Regions from separate parts of the Pseudomonas sp. MF09156 genome, predicted to be linked through region 1. Evidence: predicted binding sites of a transcription regulator. Region 1 holds the regulator's gene; each other region holds the start of a gene.
The links. The regulator FliA, encoded in region 1, starts transcription of late flagellar genes. The targets are predictions, from matches to a motif close to CTAAAGTTTNNNNNNNNNNNGCCGNTAA.

Region 1 (5,084 bases):
TCGGTGACCAGCAGGGTCACGCGCTTGATCACCTGGCCGGTCAGGTCCTGGTAGTCCTGGGCCAGCAGGATGTCATTGAGGTTGCTGGAAACCGTGCGGTTTTCCTGCTCGCTGCGTGACAGGAAACCCTCGACCCGGCGCGCCAGCTCGCGAAATTCTTCAGCACCCACTTCGCGCCGCATGAAGCGACCCCAATCAGCGCTCAACGCCTTGGCCTCATTGGCCATGCCGTTCACCAGGGGTGTGGCGTTTTCCACCAGGTCCATGGTGCGATTGGCTGCCGCCTCAGTCAGCCTGACCACGTAGGACAGGCGTTCGGTGGCATCGGTGATCTGCGAGATTTCCTCGGCCTGGGGCATGTGCGGGTCGATCTGGAAATTGACGATCGCACTGTGCAACTCACGGGTGAGCTTGCCCACTTCCTGATACAGGCCGCGGTCGCGGGTCTGGTTGAGCTCATGGATCAACTGCACTGCGTCGCCGAACTGGCCTTTTTCCAGGCTTTCGACGAGTTGGTGAGCATGTTTTTTCAGGGTCGACTCAAAGTCGGCCTGCGATGATTCTTTATGCTCCATAGCTCCCCCGTGGCAGCATCAATGACCGATGCGTTCGAAGATTTTTTCAATCTTCTCTTTCAAGGCCAGTGCAGTGAATGGCTTGACCACGTAGCCGTTGACCCCGGCCTGGGCGGCTTCGATGATCTGTTCACGCTTGGCTTCAGCGGTCACCATCAGCACAGGCAGGCTGCGCAGCTTTTCATCAGCGCGCACGTGGCGCAGCAGATCGATACCGGTCATGCCAGGCATGTTCCAGTCGGTTACCAGAAAGTCGATGCTCCCGCTGTTGAGGATCGGAATCGCCGTAATGCCGTCATCCGCCTCGACCGTGTTAGTGAACCCAAGGTCACGCAACAGGTTTTTTATGATCCGCCGCATCGTTGAGAAGTCATCAACGATGAGGATTTTCATGTTCTTGTCCAATTCGACCTCCAAGCAGTCTTAAACGCGTCCAGCACCTGGGCGCGCCATATCATTCAACAGGCATTACACAAAAAGGACTGCTGGGGCACATCACGGGCCGCTCCCGCCAGGCTTGCGCCGTGGCGGTTATCGTTCGCACTGTCCCCACACTGCCTGTCAGCGCGCTCGCCACTCTCCCAAACGCCCCCGCAAGCGGGCCGCGCATTGGCTATGTAGCTGGCTGACCCGCGATTCGCTGACCCCCAGGACCTCACCGATTTCCTTGAGGTTCAGCTCTTCGTCGTAGTACAGCGCCAACACCAGCCGCTCACGTTCCGGCAGATTGGCAATCGCCTCTGCCAGGGCGCCCTGGAAGCGTTCATCTTCCAGGTCGCGTGAAGGCTCCTGGTGAGCGCTCGCGCCATCCTCGTGCAGCCCTTCATGTTCGCCGTCCTGCAGCAGGTCGTCGAAACTGAACAGGCGGCTGCCCAAGGTATCGTTCAAAATCCCGTAGTAATCGTCGAGACTCAATTGGAGTTCGGCCGCAACTTCGTGATCTTTAGCGTCGCGACCGGTTTTTGCTTCAATTGAGCGAATTGCGTCACTCACCATCCGGGTATTGCGGTGGACCGAACGCGGCGCCCAATCACCTTTACGCACTTCATCGAGCATCGCGCCACGGATACGGATACCCGCATACGTCTCGAAACTCGCACCCTTGCTCGCGTCGTACTTGGTCGACACTTCGAGCAGGCCGATCATCCCCGCCTGGATCAGGTCTTCGACCTGGACACTGGCGGGCAGGCGTGCCAGCAGGTGGTAGGCAATGCGCTTGACCAGGGGCGCATAGCGCTCGATCAATTCGCCCTGGCTGTCACGCGCTGATTTTTTGTAAAGGTTGTAGCCGCTGGCTGTCATAGCACCGGTCCCGCACTCGTCTGATGCACCAATCGCTCGACGAAAAACTCCAGATGCCCCCGGGGATTGGCGGGCAGTGGCCAGGTATCGACCTTCTGAGCAATTGCCTTGAACGCCAACGCGCATTTCGAACGAGGGAACGCTTCATAGACTGCACGCTGCTTTTGCACAGCCTTGCGCACACACTCGTCATAGGGAACTGCGCCGACGTATTGTAAGGCGACATCGAGGAAGCGATCCGTGACCTTGGTCAACTTGGCGAACAGGTTGCGCCCTTCTTGCGGGCTCTGGGCCATGTTGGCAAGCACGCGGAAGCGGTTCATGCCGTAGTCGCGGTTGAGCAGTTTGATCAGGGCGTAGGCGTCGGTGATCGAGGTGGGTTCGTCGCAGACCACCAGCAATACTTCTTGCGCGGCGCGCACGAAGCTGACCACGGACTCGCCGATCCCGGCGGCAGTGTCGATCACCAGCACGTCGAGGTTGTCGCCGATATCACTGAAGGCCTGGATCAGGCCGGCGTGCTGCGCCGGGCTCAGATGCACCATGCTCTGGGTGCCGGAGGCGGCCGGGACGATGCGAATCCCCCCAGGCCCCTGCAACAGCACGTCGCGCAGCTCACAGCGGCCTTCAATGACATCGGCCAGGGTATGTTTGGGCGTCAGTCCCAGCAGAACGTCAACGTTCGCCAGGCCCAGGTCGGCATCCAGCAGCATGACGCGGCGGCCAAGCTCTGCCAGGGCCAGGGACAAATTCACTGACACGTTAGTTTTCCCGACGCCACCTTTGCCGCCGGTCACCGCGATCACCTGTACGGGATGCATGCTGCCCATGTTCTTTCTTTACCTTGTCTTGCTTAGCCGCAGGCTACATAGGGTGGCCGCGGTAGCAGACCATCGATGTAGGTACATTGCACTGTGTTGCATGTTGCCGTTCAGCCGACCCGCTTGGCTGGGTTGTGATAGAGGTCGGCGAACATATCCGCCATCGCCTCTTCACTGGGTTCGTCCTGCATTTGCACACTGACCGCGCGGCTGACCAACTGATGACGGCGCGGCAGATGCAAGTCATCCGGGATCCGCGGCCCGTCGGTCAGGTAGGCGACCGGTAATTCATGGCTGATGGCAAGGCTCAACACTTCGCCCAGGCTTGCGGTTTCATCCAGCTTAGTCAGGATGCAACCGGCCAGCCCACAACGTTTGTAGCTGTGGTACGCAGCAGTCAGAACCTGTTTCTGGCTGGTTGTTGCAAGTACCAGGTAATTTTTCGACTTGATCCCGCGCCCGGCCAGGCTTTCCAGTTGCATGCGCAATGCCGGGTCGCTGGCTTGCAGGCCGGCGGTATCGATCAGCACCACGCGCTTGCGCAGCAGCGGGTCGAGGGCGTTGGCCAGGGACTGGCCCGGGTCGACGTGGGTCACCGGCACATTGAGGATCCGGCCCAGGGTCTTGAGCTGTTCCTGGGCACCGATGCGGTAGCTGTCCATGCTCACCAGCGCAATGTTATGGGCGCCGTACTTGAGGACATAACGGGCGGCCAGCTTGGCCAGGGTGGTGGTCTTGCCCATGCCGGCAGGGCCGACCATGGCAATCACGCCACCTTCTTCAAGGGGTTCGATTTCCGGGGTCTGGATCATCCGCGCCAGGTGCGCCAGCAACATGCGCCAGGCCTGGCGAGGCTCTTCTATGCCGGTGGTCAATTCCAGCAAGTCGCGCGACAACGGGCCGGACAGGCCAATGCGTTGCAGGCGGCGCCAGAGGTTGGCCTGTTGCGGCTTGCTGCCTTGCAACTGGTTCCAGGCCAGCGAGCCCAACTGCACTTCCAGCAATTCACGCAGGCCATTGAGCTCAAAACGCATCGAGTCGAACACGCGCTGGTCAACCGCAGCGGCCGGTGCTGGCGCGGCGGGACGTGGCGGCTCGACAAAAGTCGGTTCGACGAGTGGCTCGGCCGCCGTCAGCGGCAGGCCGGCAAACAATTGGCGATTGGTGGTCGCATCGCTGTCGCCACGCATGCTCAGCTCGGCCTGGGCCGAGACAATACGCGAGGCGGTCTTGCGCAACTCGTCTTCGAGTTCCATGTTCGGCACGCGCGGCGCCAAGGCCTGGGGTTTGTAATCCAGGGCAGCCGTCAGCTCGACACCGCCGGCAATGCGACGGTTACCGATAATAGCCGCGTCGGCGCCCAGTTCATCACGAACCAGCTTCATGGCCTGACGCATATCGGCGGCGAAAAAACGCTTTACTTGCATAACCCACTACCTCAGCCGTTGGGCCCTACTGTCGCGACGATAGTCACTTGCTTATTGTCAGGAATTTCCTGGTAAGCCAAAACGTGCAAATTCGGTACTGCCAGGCGTCCAAACCGCGACAACATCGCTCGGACGGGGCCTGCCACCAGCAGAATCACCGGTTGGCCCTGCATTTCCTGGCGCTGTGCGGCGTCAATCAACGAACGCTGCAGCTTTTCAGCCATGCTTGGCTCCAGCAGGACGCCCTCTTCCTGGCCCTGCCCTGCCTTCTGGATACTATTGAGCAATATTTGTTCCAACCTTGGTTCCAAGGTGATGACAGGCAGCTCAGAGTCAAGCCCTACAATGCTTTGGACGATGGCGCGCGACAAACCGACGCGCACCGCAGCCACCAGCGCGGCAGTATCTTGACTCTTGGCGGCATTGTTGGCGATAGCCTCGGCAATGCTGCGAATGTCCCGCACCGGCACCTGTTCGGCCAACAGCGCTTGCAGCACCTTGAGCAGTTGCGACAGCGACAACACCCCCGGCACCAGCTCTTCGGCCAGCTTTGGCGAGGCCTTGGCCAGCAATTGCATGAGTTGCTGGACTTCTTCGTGGCCAATCAACTCGTGGGAGTGCTTGTACAGAATCTGGTTGAGGTGGGTCGCCACCACCGTGCTGGCATCGACCACGGTGTAGCCCAGGGACTGCGCCTGGCTGCGCTGGCTGACTTCGATCCACACCGCGTCCAGGCCAAAAGCCGGATCTTTGGCGGTTATGCCGCTGAGGGTGCCGAAGACCTGGCCGGGGTTGATCGCCAGTTCGCGGTCGGGGTAGATCTCGGCTTCGGCCAGGGTCACGCCCATCAGCGTCAGGCGGTAGGCACTGGGGGCCAGGTCGAGGTTGTCGCGGATATGTACGGTGGGCATCAAAAAGCCCAGGTCCTGGGACAGCTTCTTGCGCACGCCCTTGATCCG
Region 2 (5,084 bases), 520 kb from region 1:
GGCCAATGCATTCAATTGGCTGCTGATCGCCGCTGATTCAGTGGCCTGGCCAGTCAACGTCTCGGTCACGGTACGGATCGCCGAAACGTTGCGGTTGACCTCTTCGGCCACGGCGCTCTGTTCTTCGGCGGCGCTGGCGATTTGCAGGTTCATGTCGCTGATCACCGTCACCGCATCGCTGATCTTGCCCAGGGCCTGGACCGCCTGCTGGATCTGCCCGGCGTTGTTCTGTGCCTGGCTCTGGCTCGAATGCATGGTGGTCACCACCCCACGGGTCGCGCTCTGGATGCGTTCGATCACCAGGCGGATTTCTTCCACCGAATCCTGGGTGCGCCGCGCCAGGTTACGTACCTCGTCCGCCACTACCGCAAACCCCCGCCCGCTTTCCCCGGCGCGCGCGGCTTCAATCGCGGCATTGAGGGCCAGCAGGTTGGTCTGCTCGGCAATGCTGCGGATCACCTCCAGCACCGAGCCGATCTGCTCGCTGTTGACCGCCAGGGCTTCGACTTCGGTCACCGCCTTGCTGACTTCTTCGGCGAGGGTGGTGATATCGCGGGTGCTGCGCTCGATAATCGCCAGGCCTTCGCGGGCCGATTGATCGGCGCCGCGCGCTGCACTGGCCGCGTTTGAGGCGCTGTTGGCCACATCATGGGCGGTGGCGCTCATCTCGTTGGAGGCGGTTGCCACCTGGTCGATCTCGCGGAACTGTACCTGCATGCCTTCGCTGGTCTGGCGGGCGATTTCCGAGGACTGGTCGGCGGTGCCGCGGGCTTCGGTGATGCTCTGCTTGATCTGGGCGATGGTCGGTTGCAGTTTGTCGAGGAAGCGGTTGAACCAACTGACCAGCTCCCCCAGTTCGTCTTTTTTCGTGTAGGCCAGGCGTTGGGTCAGGTCGCCGTCGCCGCTGGCAATGTCCTTGAGCATCGCCGCCACGCTGTTGATCGGGCGGGTCACGCCGGTAGCGGTCAGCCACATCAGCAGCAGGCCCAGCAGGCCGGCCACGGCGCCGACCAACAGCGCTTGCAGCGTGCCACGGGCCTGGGCCTCGTCGAGCACCCCTTGCAGCTTGACCGAGTCGGCCAGCAGCACGTCCTTGGGCAGTTTGATCACCACGCCCCAAGGCTTGGCATCGGCAATCGGCTTGACCGGATACACCGCGCGAATCGTATCGTCCTGCTCGCGGACCTTGCGCGTGTCACTGGCCAGCAGTTGCACGATCTCTTTGCCTTCGGCGCCGAGCACATCGACGATGCTCTTGCCGACCTTGTCCGGCTCGCCGCTGTAGCTGGCAATCAGGCCACTGCTGGAGAGGATTTCCATGATCCCGGCGCCGTCAAACAGCTCTTTTTGCGCGGTATTGGCCGCCGCTTGCAGGGCATCCAGCGCAATGTCGACGCCGATCACCCCAATGACCTTGCCGTCGGCCAGCAGCGGCAGGGAGATGGTGGTCATCAGCATCGACTTGCCGGCGACTTCATCGGCGTACGGGTCCAGCAGGCAGACGTTGCGGGTATCCCGTGGGCAGGTGTACCAGATGTTGTAGGGCGTACCGCTGAGGTTGAGGGTGGTCTTGGTCAGGTCCGCTTCCACCATCACGGTGTTCAGCCCTTCGCCACCGGCACGGCTCCAGTAGCTGGAGAACCGCCCGGCCTCGTTGGAGGCGCGCAGCTTGTCGTCGATAAATTCGCTGTCCTTGCCATCCAGGCCGTTGGGTTCAAACGACAACCAGATCCCCAGCACCTTGGTATTGCGCTCGAACGCAGTCTTGATCCGCTGGTTGAGTTCCTCGCGCACGGTGGCCGTTTCCAGCGAACGCTTGGCGGCCATGTTACGCAGGTCCTTGACCTGGTCGGCGAGGGCGGTGACCACCAACAGGCTCTCGCCGAAGGCTTTCTGCACCTGCACGGCCTGCTCGGCGGCCCTGGCCTGAAGCAGGTTCTCCACGCTGGCGGTGAGCATGCGCGAGCTGGACGCGCTGACCAGTTGGTCGTTCTGGTTGGACTGGTAGATATTCAGGCTGACAATCAGCGCAATCACCCCCAACAGGCAGAGACCGGACAGCAGCACGATTTTCAAGCGGATGGAGAGGGTGTCGAACATGGGCTTACTCGCGATTGGACTTGTTGGTGTGCAAGCAGGGCAACGGCCAAGTCCATTCGGCGCTATGCCCGGAACATCGGCACCGACGGGTAATTCATGAGGAATAGGCGATGAGCGGTAGGGCGCTCAGGCAGCGGTTCGCGCCAGGCGTTCGGGACGTGACCAGATCCACAGGTTGCCCAGGCTCATACCGGTGATGGCCAGGTAGATCGGCCAGCCGTGATCGAGCATCACCAGCATCAGGCCGGCACACAGCAACATGCTCACGGTGGCACTGACCTTGGCCCGACGGGCGATGATCTTGCCATTGCGCCAGTTGAACAGGATCGGCCCGAACAGCCGGTGGTTTTCCAGCCAGGCGCTCAGGCGCGGCGAGCTCTTGGTGGCGGCCCAGGCGGCCAGCAGGATGAATTCGGTGGTGGGCAGGCCCGGCACGACAATCGCGATCAAGCCGATCCCCAGGCTGACATAGGCCAGCAGGCCGAACAGGATTCGGGCGAGTTTGGAGGAGGATTGGGCGGGGGCTGTCATAGGTACGATTTGTCAGGGTTTCGAAAAATCTGAAAATGGAGCGCGATCAACATGTGGGAGCTGGCTTGCCTGCGATGCAGACGCTGCGGTGTATCAGTTAGACCGCAGCGATGCTATCGCAGGCAAGCCAGCTCCCACACAATCCCGCTCTCACATTCATTGCATTCCAGCAGCGCGATCAGGCCAGTTCTGGGGCGCTAGCGTACGCCTGTTCCAGCAACACGGTGAAGCGTACAAACGCATCCACGGCACCTTTTTCTGCTGCGGCTTCTTCTTCGGCGCTCAGTTCCAGGCTGTCGAGGGTGCGGGTGAAGCTCTTCCAGCCTTCTGCACGACCACCGGCTGGCTCGCCCAGGTGGCGGGCACCGAAGGTTTCGCTCAGGCCCAGGCCGACGGCACGCTTGATCAGGAACGCTGCGCCCAGCTTGGAACCTTCGGACACGAACAGCCAGCCCAGGGCCTGGGCCTTGCTCGGGTTCTGCACGGCACCGGCCACGGGGGCGGGTACTTCGGTTTCCAGGTCGGCCAGGTCCAGCTTGGCGGCTTCGGCGCGGCAGCGCTCGGCCAGGTCCGGCACCAGCTTGATCAGCTCGGGATCGTTGTACAGCGCCACCAGTTCCGATTGGAACAGGTATTGCGCCACCACGAAACGGGCGAAGTTGGCCTGGGTTTCAAACGGGGCGTGAGCCTTGACCAGGGCATCGAGCTTGGTGTGCGGCTCGTTGGTGATCTGGTTCAGGCGCTGGGAGCGCAGGCTTGCGCGTTCTGCGGTAGTGGAAGCGGTCATTGGATGTCCTTGAGAAGGAAAAGCGCCTTGTTGCCAGGCTGTTATTACTAGACGAACAAGAAGACGCGTCACAGTAAAAAATCCTCACCCCGCCGGCGATAAAACCGGCGAGGTGGGGCTGCATGGGTCAGATGTCCCAGATCAGGTTGATCGCAAAGTTGCGTCCTGGCTGGGTCAGGCGGTCCAGGCTGGCTGGCGACGTCACGCCGGCTTCGCCCACACCGTCGTAGCTGCGCACGTCATCCCAGTTCCAGTATTTCTTGTCGGTCAGGTTGTACAGGCCGCCGTTGACGGTCAGCTCGTCGGTGACTTTGTAGAAGCCGGTCAGGTCGACGATGCCAAAGCCCGGGGTCTTGAACGGGCCATTGGCCTTGATGCCGGTCGGGGTAAAGAACGTGGCGCTGTCGACCCGGTTCTGTTTCTTGACCAGGGTCCAGCTGACCAGCGCACCGTAGGTGTCCTGGTCGTAGCCCAGGCCGAACACACCCTTGAGCGGGTTGACGCTGTTCAGCGGCTGGCCGGTTTCGTCGTTGCGCCCGTGGGCGTAGGCAATCGCGCCCTTGGTGTACAGGCCTTGCGGTGCGCCGAAGGCGTCCAGGTTCAAGCGCCCTTTGACCTCCATGCCCTTGATGGTGGCACGCTTGATGTTGCCTGGCTGGAAGATGGTGCCGGTGGGGCCCAGCGCGGCGTTGTCCTCGTCAATGAAGTCGCGGTACTTGTTATAGAACACCGCGACGTCGAAATTGCCTGCGTCGAAGTTGCCACGGATCCCGGTTTCGTAGCTCTTGCTGGTTTCCGGCTTGAGGTTCGAGTTGGGCTCGACGATGTAGCCTTCGCCCAGGTTTTCAAAACGGCCATACAGCGCTTTGGCTGATGGCGTACGGAAACCTTCGGCGTACTGGCCAAACCAGGTGTACTGCTCGGTCAGTGCGTAGGTCACGCCCAGTTTTGGCGAGAAACGATGCCAGGTTTTGTTCGAGTCGTCGTGGGGGAACTTGCGGTCCGGGTCGGTGGTATTGAGGAACTCTTCGGTCAGCTTGGGTTTGAGCTGGATGTAGTCGTAGCGCACGCTCGGCAGGAAGGTCCAGTCATTCCAACTGATCTGATCCTGGGCGAACAGCGCGTAGCTGTTGATGGTCGGATCGGGGAAGTCGCTGGCTTTTTTCACGCTGTCGGCAGGGGTTGGGCTCGGTGCGCCGATGGCCGTGCAGCCCGCGCCTACAGCCAGGCAGGTCGCCGCACCTTCGCGCGAACCGGTGACTTTCTGCTGCTTGATCGTGGTGCCGTAGGTCAGCAAGTGATCGGTGTCGCCGATGACGAAGGCCTTGTCCAACTGCGCGTCGAACACCCACTGCTTTTCTTCGTAGAGGGTGTCGCGGGTCCGCAGCACGCGGCGGCCGGCCTGATAGATTTCGCTGGTGGCCTGGTCGGTCTTGGCGATCTGGTAGTTGAGGCTGGTCTTGATGTGATCGGCAATCGGCGAGTCGAGGGAAAACTTGTTTTCCAGGCCAAAGCGCTCGCGGGTGATGGTGTCGTTACCGCGACGGTCACGGTACATATTCATACCCTGGCCTTCGAGGAAGATCCCGCCTACCGCGCTTTTCTGGTTGATGTCGCGGTCGTCCTTGTACTTCTCGTAGGTCAGGCCCAGGCGGTTGTCTTCGCC
Region 3 (5,084 bases), on a different contig from region 1:
CCATCCACAACGCCACACATCCTGATCGAAGAAAGCAAGAAACTCGGCCAGCAATCGGCCAGCCAAACCCTCAAGGCAATCGCCAAGGCTTATCCCGGCAAGCTGTTCTGCACGCTGTCGTTGGTTGCGCTGGAGAACGCGTTGCTGCTGGCCTATCCCCTGTTTGCCGGTTTCGCCGTGGACTCGATCCTGCGCGGCGATGCCGGCAGTGCGCTGTTCTATGCGGCCGTGGTGATGGCGTTCTGGGTGGTCGGCGCCGCACGCCGGGCGTTGGATACCCGCACTTTCACGCGGATCTACGCCGATCTTGCCGTACCTGTGATTCTCAATCAGCGTCTGCAGAACCACAGCACGTCCAAGGCAGCCGCACGGGTGGTGCTGGCGCGGGACTTTGTCGATTTTTTCGAAAAACATGTGCCCGTGATCGCAACGGCCTTGGTCTCCATCGTTGGCGCAGCTGCGATGCTGCTGGTGATTGAACCTTGGGTGGGCCTGGCCTGCTTTGCGGCATTGCTGCTTTGCATCATCCTGCTACCGCGATTTGCCCGCCGTAACGAGCAGTTGCACGAACGGTTGAATAACCGCCTGGAGAAAGAAATTGGCCTGGTGGAAAAGGTGGGCGCCCAGACGTTGCGACGCCATTACCAGTTGCTGTCACGCCTGCGTATCTGGCTGTCGGACCGCGAAGCCGCTGCCTACCTGTTTCTCGGCACGCTGGCAGCGCTACTGTTCATCGTAGCGATCAGCCAACTGGCCTTGTCGCCAGCGGTCAAGGCCGGTCATGTCTATGCGGTGATGACGTACCTGTGGACCTTCGTCAGCAGTCTCGACGAAGCACCAGGGATGGTTGATCAACTGGCGCGACTCAAGGACATCGGCAAACGGGTGGACCCGGGGCTCGGGGATTGATCAGCCTTGTCGAAACCGATCCACCTCCTGCCGCAACCCCGCCGCCAACGTCTCCAGCTCCCGGGCAGTGATCGCAAGGTTCGACACCACTTCCCGCTGCTCACTGTTGGCCAGGGCAATGCTCTGCAGGTTGCTGCTGAGCAAAGTCGCGGTGCTGCTTTGCTCCTGGGTCGCGGTGGTAATCGCGGCGAACTGCTGCCCCGCCGAACGGCTTTGTTCGTCGATGCGCGCCAGGGCTGATGCGACGTCGGCGTTGCGCGACAGGCCTTCCTGCATCAGCACATTGCCCTGTTCCATGGTGCTGATGGCGTTGCCGGTTTCCTGCTGGATGCTCTGGATCATTCCGGAAATTTCATCGGTGGCCTGGCGGGTGCGTGAGGCTAGGTTGCGCACTTCATCGGCGACCACGGCAAACCCACGCCCCTGCTCCCCGGCCCGCGCCGCCTCGATGGCGGCGTTGAGCGCCAGCAGGTTGGTCTGATCGGCAATCGAGGTGATCACACCGACGATGCCGCCGATTTCCTGGGAGCGTTGGCCCAGGGTATTGATCACCGTGGCCGTGCTGTTGAGTGCCGTGGCGATATGTTCCAGGGACGACGACGCCTCCTGCATCGAGTTGCGACCGATGCGGGTCTGCTGGGCATTTTCCTGGGCCAGGCGCTCGGTATTGCCCATGTTGTCGGCAATGTTCAACGAGGTGGCGCTGAACTCTTCCACCGCGCCGGCCATGCTGGTGATCTCGCCGGACTGCTGCTCCATGCCCTCATAGGCCCCGCCCGACAGGCCCGACAGCGCCTGGGCGCGGCTGTTGACCTCTTCGGCCGCCTCGCGGATGTGGGAGACCATGGTCGACAGGGCTTCACCCATCTGGTTGAAACTGCGCGCCAGTTGACCGATCTCGTCATGGCTGGACACATTCAGCCGCGCACTCAAATCACCGGCGCCCAGGGCTTCGGCCTGGCGCACCAGGTCACCCAGGGGCTGGAGTTTGCTGCGCAGCAGCCAGACCGCCGCGCCCACGGCCAACAGCATCGCCAGCACGCTGCCGATTACCAGGCGGATACCCACGGCCCAGGTCACCGCCCGGATCTCGGCCTTGGGCATGCTCGCCACCACCGACCACGGGCCGCCGTCAAACGGCACCGCAACGCTGTAGAAGTCCTCGCCCTGGTCACTCCAGAAACGCCCCTGGCCGGGCTTTTGCGCCAGCTCCAGAATCGGCACAACCGCCTGCTCCGGGGCTTGCACACCAGCGGGCGGCACCAGCCAGTGCTTTTGCTCGTCCAGCAACGCCAGCGAGCCGGTCTGGCCAATGCGAAAACGCTTGAGGTTGGCGAACTGGGCGTTCTGCGCATCGGTGTAGTCAAAACCGATAAACAACACCGCAATCACCTGGCCGCTGGCATCGCGCACCGGGCTGTATTGGGTCATGTAGGAGCGCTCGAACAGAACCGCACGGCCAATGTAGCTCTGCCCGGCAAGCAGGCGCTGGTAGGCCGGGCCCTGGCGATCCAGCACGGTGCCGATCGCACGGTTGCCGTCCTGTTTGGTCAGGGAGGTGCTGATGCGGACAAAGTCTTCGCCACTGCGCACGAACACCGTAGCCACGCCACCGGACATCTGCTTGAACTCATCAACCTCGTCGAAGTTGTTGTTCAACACCTGGTCGCCCAGGTACAGGCTCGGGGTCTGTACCCCGGCCACATTCACTTTCTGCTCGGAACCCACGCGCAACCCGGCGGCGAAACGCTGCTCAAACAACCCGCTCAAACGCTCGGTGCTCTCGCGCAGGGTGCTGTGGAAGGTATTGAGTTGGTCGGCGAGCAAGCGCGCTTCGCTGGCCAGGTGTTCTTCGCGGGTTTGCAGGTTGGCCGAATCCAGGGAGCGCAGGGCAAATAGGGTGCTGGCGCTGATCACGACAGCCAATATGACCGCCAAGGCAATGCCCAGCTGCGAAGCGATGCGGGCGCGGGGTTGAGACATGACAGCTCCTGGCCGAGGCCCGGATCGTCCTGATCTCATAGCGCTAATCGGCGAATTTCTTGGATTGGGGGGCACGCTGAGCCGCAACTAATGGCGGCTCCGACACACCTACTTCGGCGGCCTGGATCAATACTTGAGCAAATTACAGGGGTATCACTCAAACGCATTGTTTGCGCGCGCTGCATCGATTCAGTCGAGCTGCTCGACTGGCGGCAGTGTCATGGCCCGGACCTCACTTTGCAGGAAGTCCGAGAGCCTGCGCAGGCGCTCGCCGCCGGGGCGGGTCTTGGGCCAGACCAGGTAGTAACTTTCGCCGCTGGCCACCGCAGTAGGCCAGGGCAGGCTCAAGCGCCCCTGCGCCACATCTTCGGCAACCATCAGCAAATCCCCCATGGACACGCCATAGCCCCGAGCGGCGGCAATCATGCCCAACTCCAGCGTATCGAACACCTGCCCGCCCTTGATGGCGACACGAGAGGCCAGGCCGGTGCGTTGCAACCAACGGCGCCAATCACGCCGGTCCGGCGTGGGGTGCAGCAGTTCAGCGCCGGCCAGGCGCTCCACATCCCAGGGGCCATCGCTGAGCAGGTTCGGCGCGCCCACCGGGATCAGCAGTTCGGGGAACAGGTAACTGGCCTCCCAATCTGTGGGAAAGTGCCCATCGCTCAGTAGGACCGCGCAGTCGAACGGCTCCTGGTTGAAATCCACCTCATCGATGCTCATCCACGCACTGGTCAACTGCACCTCGTTGCCCGGCTGCAAGTGCCGGAACCGACTCAGGCGTGCCAGCAACCAGCGCATGGTCAGGGTCGACGGGGCCTTCATGCGCAGGATGTCATCTTCGGCATTCAAGGTATGGCAGGCGCGCTCCAGGGCGGCGAAGCCCTCGCGCACGCCCGGCAGCAGCAAGCGCGCCGATTCGGTGAGCTGCAAGGTGCGCCCGCTGCGCTGGAACAGGCGACAGGCGAAATGCTCCTCCAGGGTGCGGATATGCCGGCTGACTGCACTTTGGGTGATGGACAGTTCTTCGGCGGCACGGGTGAAGGAGTTGTGCCGTGAGGCGGCTTCAAATGCACGCAAGGCATACAGCGGAGGAAGGCGACGAGACATGAGGAAAACTCCGACGGCACGATCCGCAAACCCTACCAGAATCATCCTGGCATGAGTTTTAATCATGCCAATGATCGCATTTATCCCTTTGTGCAAAGCGCTGAGAGCGCCGAGAATCAACCCTTCTACCCTTTGTGCAAATATTGAGCGTGATGATCATGCAGCATCCGGCGCGTACCGAACTCTGGGCCATTCTGCGGCTGTCAGGGCCGTTGATTGCCTCACAGCTGGCGCACATGCTGATGGTGCTGACCGACACCCTGATGATGGCCCGCCTGAGCCCCGAAGCCCTGGCCGGCGGTGGGCTCGGCGCGGCGAGCTATTCGTTTGTGTCGATCTTTTGCATCGGCGTGATAGCCGCCGTGGGCACCCTGGTCGCCATTCGCCAGGGCGCCGGTGATATCGAAGGCGCTACCCGCCTGACCCAGGCCGGCCTGTGGCTGGCCTGGCTGATGGCCTTGGTGGCGGGCCTGCTGCTGTGGAACCTCAAGCCGGTGCTGCTGATGTTCGGCCAGACCGAGACCAACGTGCAGTCGGCCGGCCAGTTCCTGATGATCCTGCCGTTTGCCCTGCCCGGCTACCTGACATTCATGGCCCTGCGCGGCTTCACCAGCGCCATCGGCAAAGCCACCCCGGTGATGGTGATCAGCCTGTGCGGCACGGTGATCAACTACCTGCTCAACCATGCATTGATCGAAGGCATGTTCGGCCTGCCCAAACTGGGCCTGATGGGCATCAGCCTGGTCACGGCGATTGTCGCCAACTGCATGGCCCTGGCGCTGTTGTGGTACATCAAATACAACCGCGCCTACGCCGCCTACCCATTGGGCAAGGGCCTGTTGCAGCCCAACCTGCATTACTTGCGCGAGCTGTGGCGCCTGGGCCTGCCGATTGGCGGCACCTATGCAGTGGAAGTCGGCTTGTTCGCCTTCGCGGCGCTGTGCATGGGCACCATGGGCAGTACGCAGTTGGCGGCCCACCAGATTGCCCTGCAAATCGTCTCGGTGGCGTTCATGGTCCCGGCGGGCATGTCCTATGCGGTCACCATGCGCATCGGCTTGCATTACGGCGGCGGGCACCTG
Region 4 (5,084 bases), 160 kb from region 1:
GCGGCCCAACAGGGCTTGAGCACCGAACAGGTCGGCCTGTTCATGGGTAGCTGCATTTTTGCCGGCCTGTTGGTGCAGTGGCCGCTGGGCTGGCTGTCCGATCGCTATGACCGCGCCTTGTTGATTCGCTGTTTCGCCCTGTGCCTGGCGGTGGCGGCATTGCCGCTGGCGATCATGACCCAGGTGCCGCTGGAAGTGCTGTTTATCGCCGGGTTCCTGTGTTCGTTGGTGCAGTTCTGCCTCTATCCGCTGGCCGTGGCATTTTCCAATGACCATGTCGAAGGTGATCGCCGAGTGTCGCTCACCGCGATGTTGCTGGTGACCTACGGGGTGGGCGCGAGTATCGGGCCGTTGCTGGCCGGCGTGGTGATGAAGCTGTTTGGCAACCAGATGCTCTATGCCTTCTTCAGCCTGTGCGCATTGATCCTGGTCTGGCGTATTCGCCCCAAGGCTGTGACCAACCTGCATCAGGTGGACGACGCGCCGTTGCACCACGTGGCCATGCCCGACAGCATGTCCAGTTCGCCATTGGTGGCAGCCCTCGACCCGCGGGTGGATGAGCAGGTGGTCCAGGACCAGATGCAAACCGCCGCGCCAGAGCCTGCGCCCGACGCAGAGCCGGAGATGGAGCCGCAGCCCGAGCCCGAGCCGCCGGAGCATCCTGACCCGGATGAACACCCGCATGACCTGAGCCGGGCCCGTCCCTGAAACAAAAAACGGGCAGTTCCCAAAGGAGCTGCCCGTTTTTTTGTGCCTGTGGTTTGGCGCTTACATGTCGTCGTCTTTATCGAACCGTCGCGCCTCGCGCTGCAGTTGGTAGACAAACCGCTCAACCTGGCGCTGCACCAGGCCGCTCATGTTGTGAAAGCGCACACCGGCAAAGGTGGTGTTGATCCTTTCTTCGAAGTGCAGGTAGCGCAGCTCCACCGCCGTGGTCATGCTGCCGAAGGGCAGGGCGGCGATAAAGCGGTCGTACACCTGGCCCAGTTGCAGGCGCTCGGAGATATCACCTTCAAAACGCAGCTTGCAGCCGGTGGCGGAGATATCCAGCAGCTTGCCACTGATAGGCGCCTTGAGTTTCTCGCCACCCAGTTCGATATTCACCAGTTGCGCCAGTTTCAATGCCGCGCGAAAGGCATTGCGGCGCTGATGGTAGACCACTTCTTCCGGCAGGCTGCCTTTATAGATGCGGTGGCCGTCCTTTGCGCCGATGGTCAGCGGGCCATTGCTGTCCCAGGCCACGCGCACGCCTTCGTGAAAGCCTTCGATACGAAATGCTTCGCCATTCTCCAGATAGCGTTCACCTTCGGGCGGGATCATTTCGTCCAGGCTCAGGGTCTTGCTGTCCTTGTCGACATCCACCAGGTAGCTTTGGAAGCGCTGGTTGCGTTCGTGGAAGGTGATGATCAGCGGGTCGTGGCTCTCTTGCAGCAGCCGCAGGGTGCTGGCAATTTCCAGAGGGGTGGTGAGGACCTTGGGGGGCTGCGGAGCATCTTCCGCGCTAAGGGTGTTGAACACGGTTCTTCCATCTCCAGACAAAATACGACTACACGCAAGAACCGGCATTTTGCCAGCATGTGGCACGCCTTGATAGGGCGCGCAATAAACCGGCGTCAGGCTTGGCTGAGGGTGCTGGGCTTGACCAGCTGTGAGGTGGAGCCCTGGGCGTTATACAGTGCTGGAGGTTCGCCGCCATGGAGGATGCGCAGCTGGTTGGCGGTGGTGGCTTGCTGCAGTTGGATCGACTGGCCATTGAGCACATTGGCTTGCTGGCAGTTGATCAACAACTCATTGAGCGCTGCGCTCTGGGCCAGCAACTGGTCGCCGACCGACGAGTGGCTGGCCAACTGCTCCAGGCCGCTGTGATCAGCGGGCAGGCCCAGGCTGAGCAGGATCTGGCTGCGTTTCTGGCCGTGTTGTTCAAGCAGGATGATCAACGATTGCTTGCGTGCCAGGATATCTTCCAGCAGGCGCATATCGCGGCCGCACAGGGCTACGAATTCGTCTTGAAGCAGCTCCAGTAGGTGTTGCGCGGGAGCCAGGTCTTCAGTGATCAGGTGCAGCAGATTTTCGTCGTGCATGGCTGGCCTTGGGTTTTAAGCGTCCAAAAGCCTGGCGCAGGCCTTGGCCTAGCGCTCGGCTTTGATAATTTTGCCGGCTAAACGGTCGTTGTCGATCTGATAGCTGCCATCGGCAATCGCCTGTTTCAACTCGGCCACGCGGGCTTTATTGACAACTGGCTGATCGCGCAGCGAGTCCGTGATCTTCTGCAACTGTTGAGCCTCGTTGCTCAAATGCACCGATTCGCCACTTTGGGTCGAAGCGGTTTGTTCTGCCTTGGCGGGCAGTGCCGGGGCCTTGGCTTCAACGCTGTCCTTGGCCGCGTTGGTACGCGTGCCGCCGGGCGTTGCCTGGGCGCTGTTCAATCGGCTGAAATCAATGACCATGTTAAAAAACCTCTGGGTATTTGGACGCTTGCCATGTTTTCGGCCATACCCGGACAAACTTTAGGCTCGATCGACAATAAACCTGTGCACAGCGTGATCTCGGGCACAGTGTAGGAAAAGCCAGCGTCCCACGCCAGTGATCTATAGCGCGACCTCCACCTGGCCAGGCGCTGTTACCCGAGCCTTGATCACGCGCTTGGAGTTCAGGTTCTTCACGCGAATCTGTTCGCTCATCCCGCCATTGGCCAGGGCTTCCCCCGGCATTTTCACGTTCAGGCCGCCACTGCTGGCGGATATCACCACCTGGTCACCTTTGCGCACCACTTCTGCCTGTTCCAGGTGAACCAGGGTGATGACCTGGTCGGTTACCATTGGTCGGGTCAGTTTCTGCCCGACCGCCTGGTCCACGGAGGTGAGGTAGCCCTGGCTGATCTGGCTGATGTCCCGCTCGCGCAGGGCCACGTCTTCATAGCCGATGATGCCGGTACGCTTGAGCGGGCGAGTAACGGTCACTACGTCACGAAACAACCGGACCTGGGCCGGCACGAACACGGTCCAGGGCGAACTGCCGTCGCAGCGCACGCGCACGGTCACGCGACCAATGGGCTGGGCGGGGCTTTCCAGGGAGCCTGTCAATTCCTTGTCGCACATGGGCATGCGCAAACGCGGGTCCAGTTGGTTGACCTGGATTTCATAACGGCCCGGTGTCTGGGTGCTCGCCAGATAATCTTCTACAGTGAACTCAAGAAAGCCTTGAGTGACGCCGATAAGCAGATCAGGCAAGGTGACGTTGTCGGCGTGGGCCTGGTGGCCTGCGCCCAAGGCAAGCAACGCCATCCAGGCGCAGAGTAATCTGCGGTACTGTGGCGAGCGAAGGCGTCGGGAAACTGTCGTTTTGATGTCCATGGCCAATAAAAAGCAAAGCGCGTGCCGTTTCGTGTTGGGGGCGCGTCGTACCCGTAAGTTTTGTAGCGTAGGAGTCTGGGCATGGCGGGTGTAATGGATTCAGTGAACCAGCGCACACAGCTGGTAGGGCAGAATCGCCTGGAGTTGTTGCTGTTTCGACTCGATGGCAAGCAGCTATATGGCATCAACGTCTTCAAGGTGCGGGAGGTGCTGCAATGCCCCAAGCTCACCATAATGCCCAAGTCCAACCCGGTGGTGTGTGGCGTGGCCAACATCCGTGGCTCGACGATTCCGATTCTTGACCTGGCGATGGCCACCGGTTCTGCCGGTTTGCAGGATCGCGAGAACCCGTTTGTGATCATCACCGAGTACAACACCAAGACCCAGGGTTTCCTGGTGCGCTCGGTGGAACGTATCGTCAACATGAACTGGGAAGAGATCCATCCACCACCCAAGGGCACCGGGCGCGACCACTACCTCACGGCAGTGACGCGGGTCGATAACCAGTTGGTGGAAATCATCGACGTGGAGAAGATCCTCGCGGAAGTGGCGCCGACGTCGGAGCATATTTCGGTGGGGGTGGTGGATGAGCAGACCCAGCAGAAGGCCGTGTCCCTGCGGGTGTTGACGGTGGATGACTCGTCGGTGGCGCGCAAGCAGGTGTCCCGGTGTCTGCAGACCGTCGGTGTCGAAGTGGTGGCGCTCAATGACGGCCGCCAGGCGCTGGACTACCTGCGCAAGCTGGTGGATGAAGGCAAGAAGCCGGAAGAAGAATTCCTGATGATGATTTCCGACATCGAGATGCCGGAAATGGACGGCTACACCCTCACGGCCGAGATACGCAACGACCCACGCATGCAAAAATTGCATATCATCCTGCATACTTCATTGTCCGGTGTATTCAACCAGGCAATGGTCAAGAAGGTCGGTGCCGATGACTTCCTGGCCAAATTCCGTCCTGATGACCTGGCATCCCGGGTCGTTGAACGGATCAAATCTGCAGATCACGGCTAGGGGCTTTCTCCCTGGCGGTCACACGAGTTAAGAGGCGGTTTCATTGTCTACGGGTAATTTGGATTTCGAACAGTTCCGGGTCTTCCTGGAAAAAGCCTGTGGCATATTGCTCGGTGAAAACAAGCAATACCTGGTATCAAGCCGTCTCAACAAATTGATGGAGCAGCAGGGCATCAAGTCCCTGGGCGAGTTGGTACAGCGCATCCAGGGCCAACCGCGCAGCGGGCTCAAGGAGATGGTGGTCGATGCCATGACTACCAACGAAACCCTGTGGTTTCGTGACACCTACCCCTTCGAGGTGCTCAAGAACAAGGTATTGCCCGAGGCCATCAAGGCTAGCCCTGGCCAGCGCTTGCGCATCTGGTCGGCGGCGTGTTCGTCTGGGCAGGAACCCTATTCGCTGTCGATGTCCATCGATGAGTTCGAACGGACCAACATGGGCCAGTTGAAGGCCGGGGTGCAAATTGTTGCCACTGACCTGTCCGGCACCATGCTGACCAACTGCAAGACCGGCGAATACGACAGCCTGGCCCTGGGCCGCGGCCTGTCCCCGGAGCGCCTGCAGCGTTACTTCGACCCCAAGGGCGCCGGGCGCTGGGCGGTCAAGGCGCCGATCAAGAGCCGGGTGGAGTTCCGCTCGTTCAACCTGCTGGACAGCTACGCCAGCCTTGGCAAGTTCGACATCGTGTTTTGCCGCAACGTCTTGATCTACTTCTC

Region 2: AC19YY_RS02255 (methyl-accepting chemotaxis protein) is a predicted target of FliA. The motif match lies at 2,174-2,201, and genes of this name have one in related genera.
Region 3: AC19YY_RS07150 (methyl-accepting chemotaxis protein) is a predicted target of FliA. The motif match lies at 3,003-3,030, and genes of this name have one in related genera.
Region 4: flgM (flagellar biosynthesis anti-sigma factor FlgM) is a predicted target of FliA. The motif match lies at 2,484-2,511, and genes of this name have one in related genera.

Annotation. Positions count from the first base shown of each region.
Region 1 is NZ_JCBCUR010000001.1:1,012,201-1,017,284, reverse strand. It holds gene AC19YY_RS04895 (protein phosphatase CheZ) at 1-575, opposite strand, end outside; gene AC19YY_RS04890 (chemotaxis response regulator CheY) at 594-968, opposite strand; gene fliA (RNA polymerase sigma factor FliA) at 1,137-1,877, opposite strand; gene fleN (flagellar synthesis regulator FleN) at 1,874-2,707, opposite strand; gene flhF (flagellar biosynthesis GTPase FlhF) at 2,809-4,125, opposite strand; gene flhA (flagellar biosynthesis protein FlhA) at 4,137-5,084, opposite strand, start outside.
Region 2 is NZ_JCBCUR010000001.1:495,001-500,084, forward strand. It holds gene AC19YY_RS02255 (methyl-accepting chemotaxis protein) at 1-2,100, opposite strand, end outside; gene AC19YY_RS02260 (YbaN family protein) at 2,227-2,631, opposite strand; gene AC19YY_RS02265 (biliverdin-producing heme oxygenase) at 2,810-3,418, opposite strand; gene AC19YY_RS02270 (TonB-dependent receptor) at 3,546-5,084, opposite strand, start outside.
Region 3 is NZ_JCBCUR010000002.1:301,709-306,792, reverse strand. It holds gene AC19YY_RS07155 (ABC transporter six-transmembrane domain-containing protein) at 1-909, shown strand, start outside; gene AC19YY_RS07150 (methyl-accepting chemotaxis protein) at 910-2,892, opposite strand; gene AC19YY_RS07145 (LysR substrate-binding domain-containing protein) at 3,082-4,002, opposite strand; gene AC19YY_RS07140 (NorM family multidrug efflux MATE transporter) at 4,155-5,084, shown strand, end outside.
Region 4 is NZ_JCBCUR010000001.1:852,865-857,948, forward strand. It holds gene AC19YY_RS04075 (MFS transporter) at 1-708, shown strand, start outside; gene AC19YY_RS04080 (flagellar regulator YcgR PilZN domain-containing protein) at 769-1,518, opposite strand; gene AC19YY_RS04085 (flagella synthesis protein FlgN) at 1,614-2,081, opposite strand; gene flgM (flagellar biosynthesis anti-sigma factor FlgM) at 2,130-2,447, opposite strand; gene flgA (flagellar basal body P-ring formation chaperone FlgA) at 2,589-3,353, opposite strand; gene AC19YY_RS04100 (chemotaxis protein CheV) at 3,435-4,367, shown strand; gene cheR (protein-glutamate O-methyltransferase CheR) at 4,411-5,084, shown strand, end outside.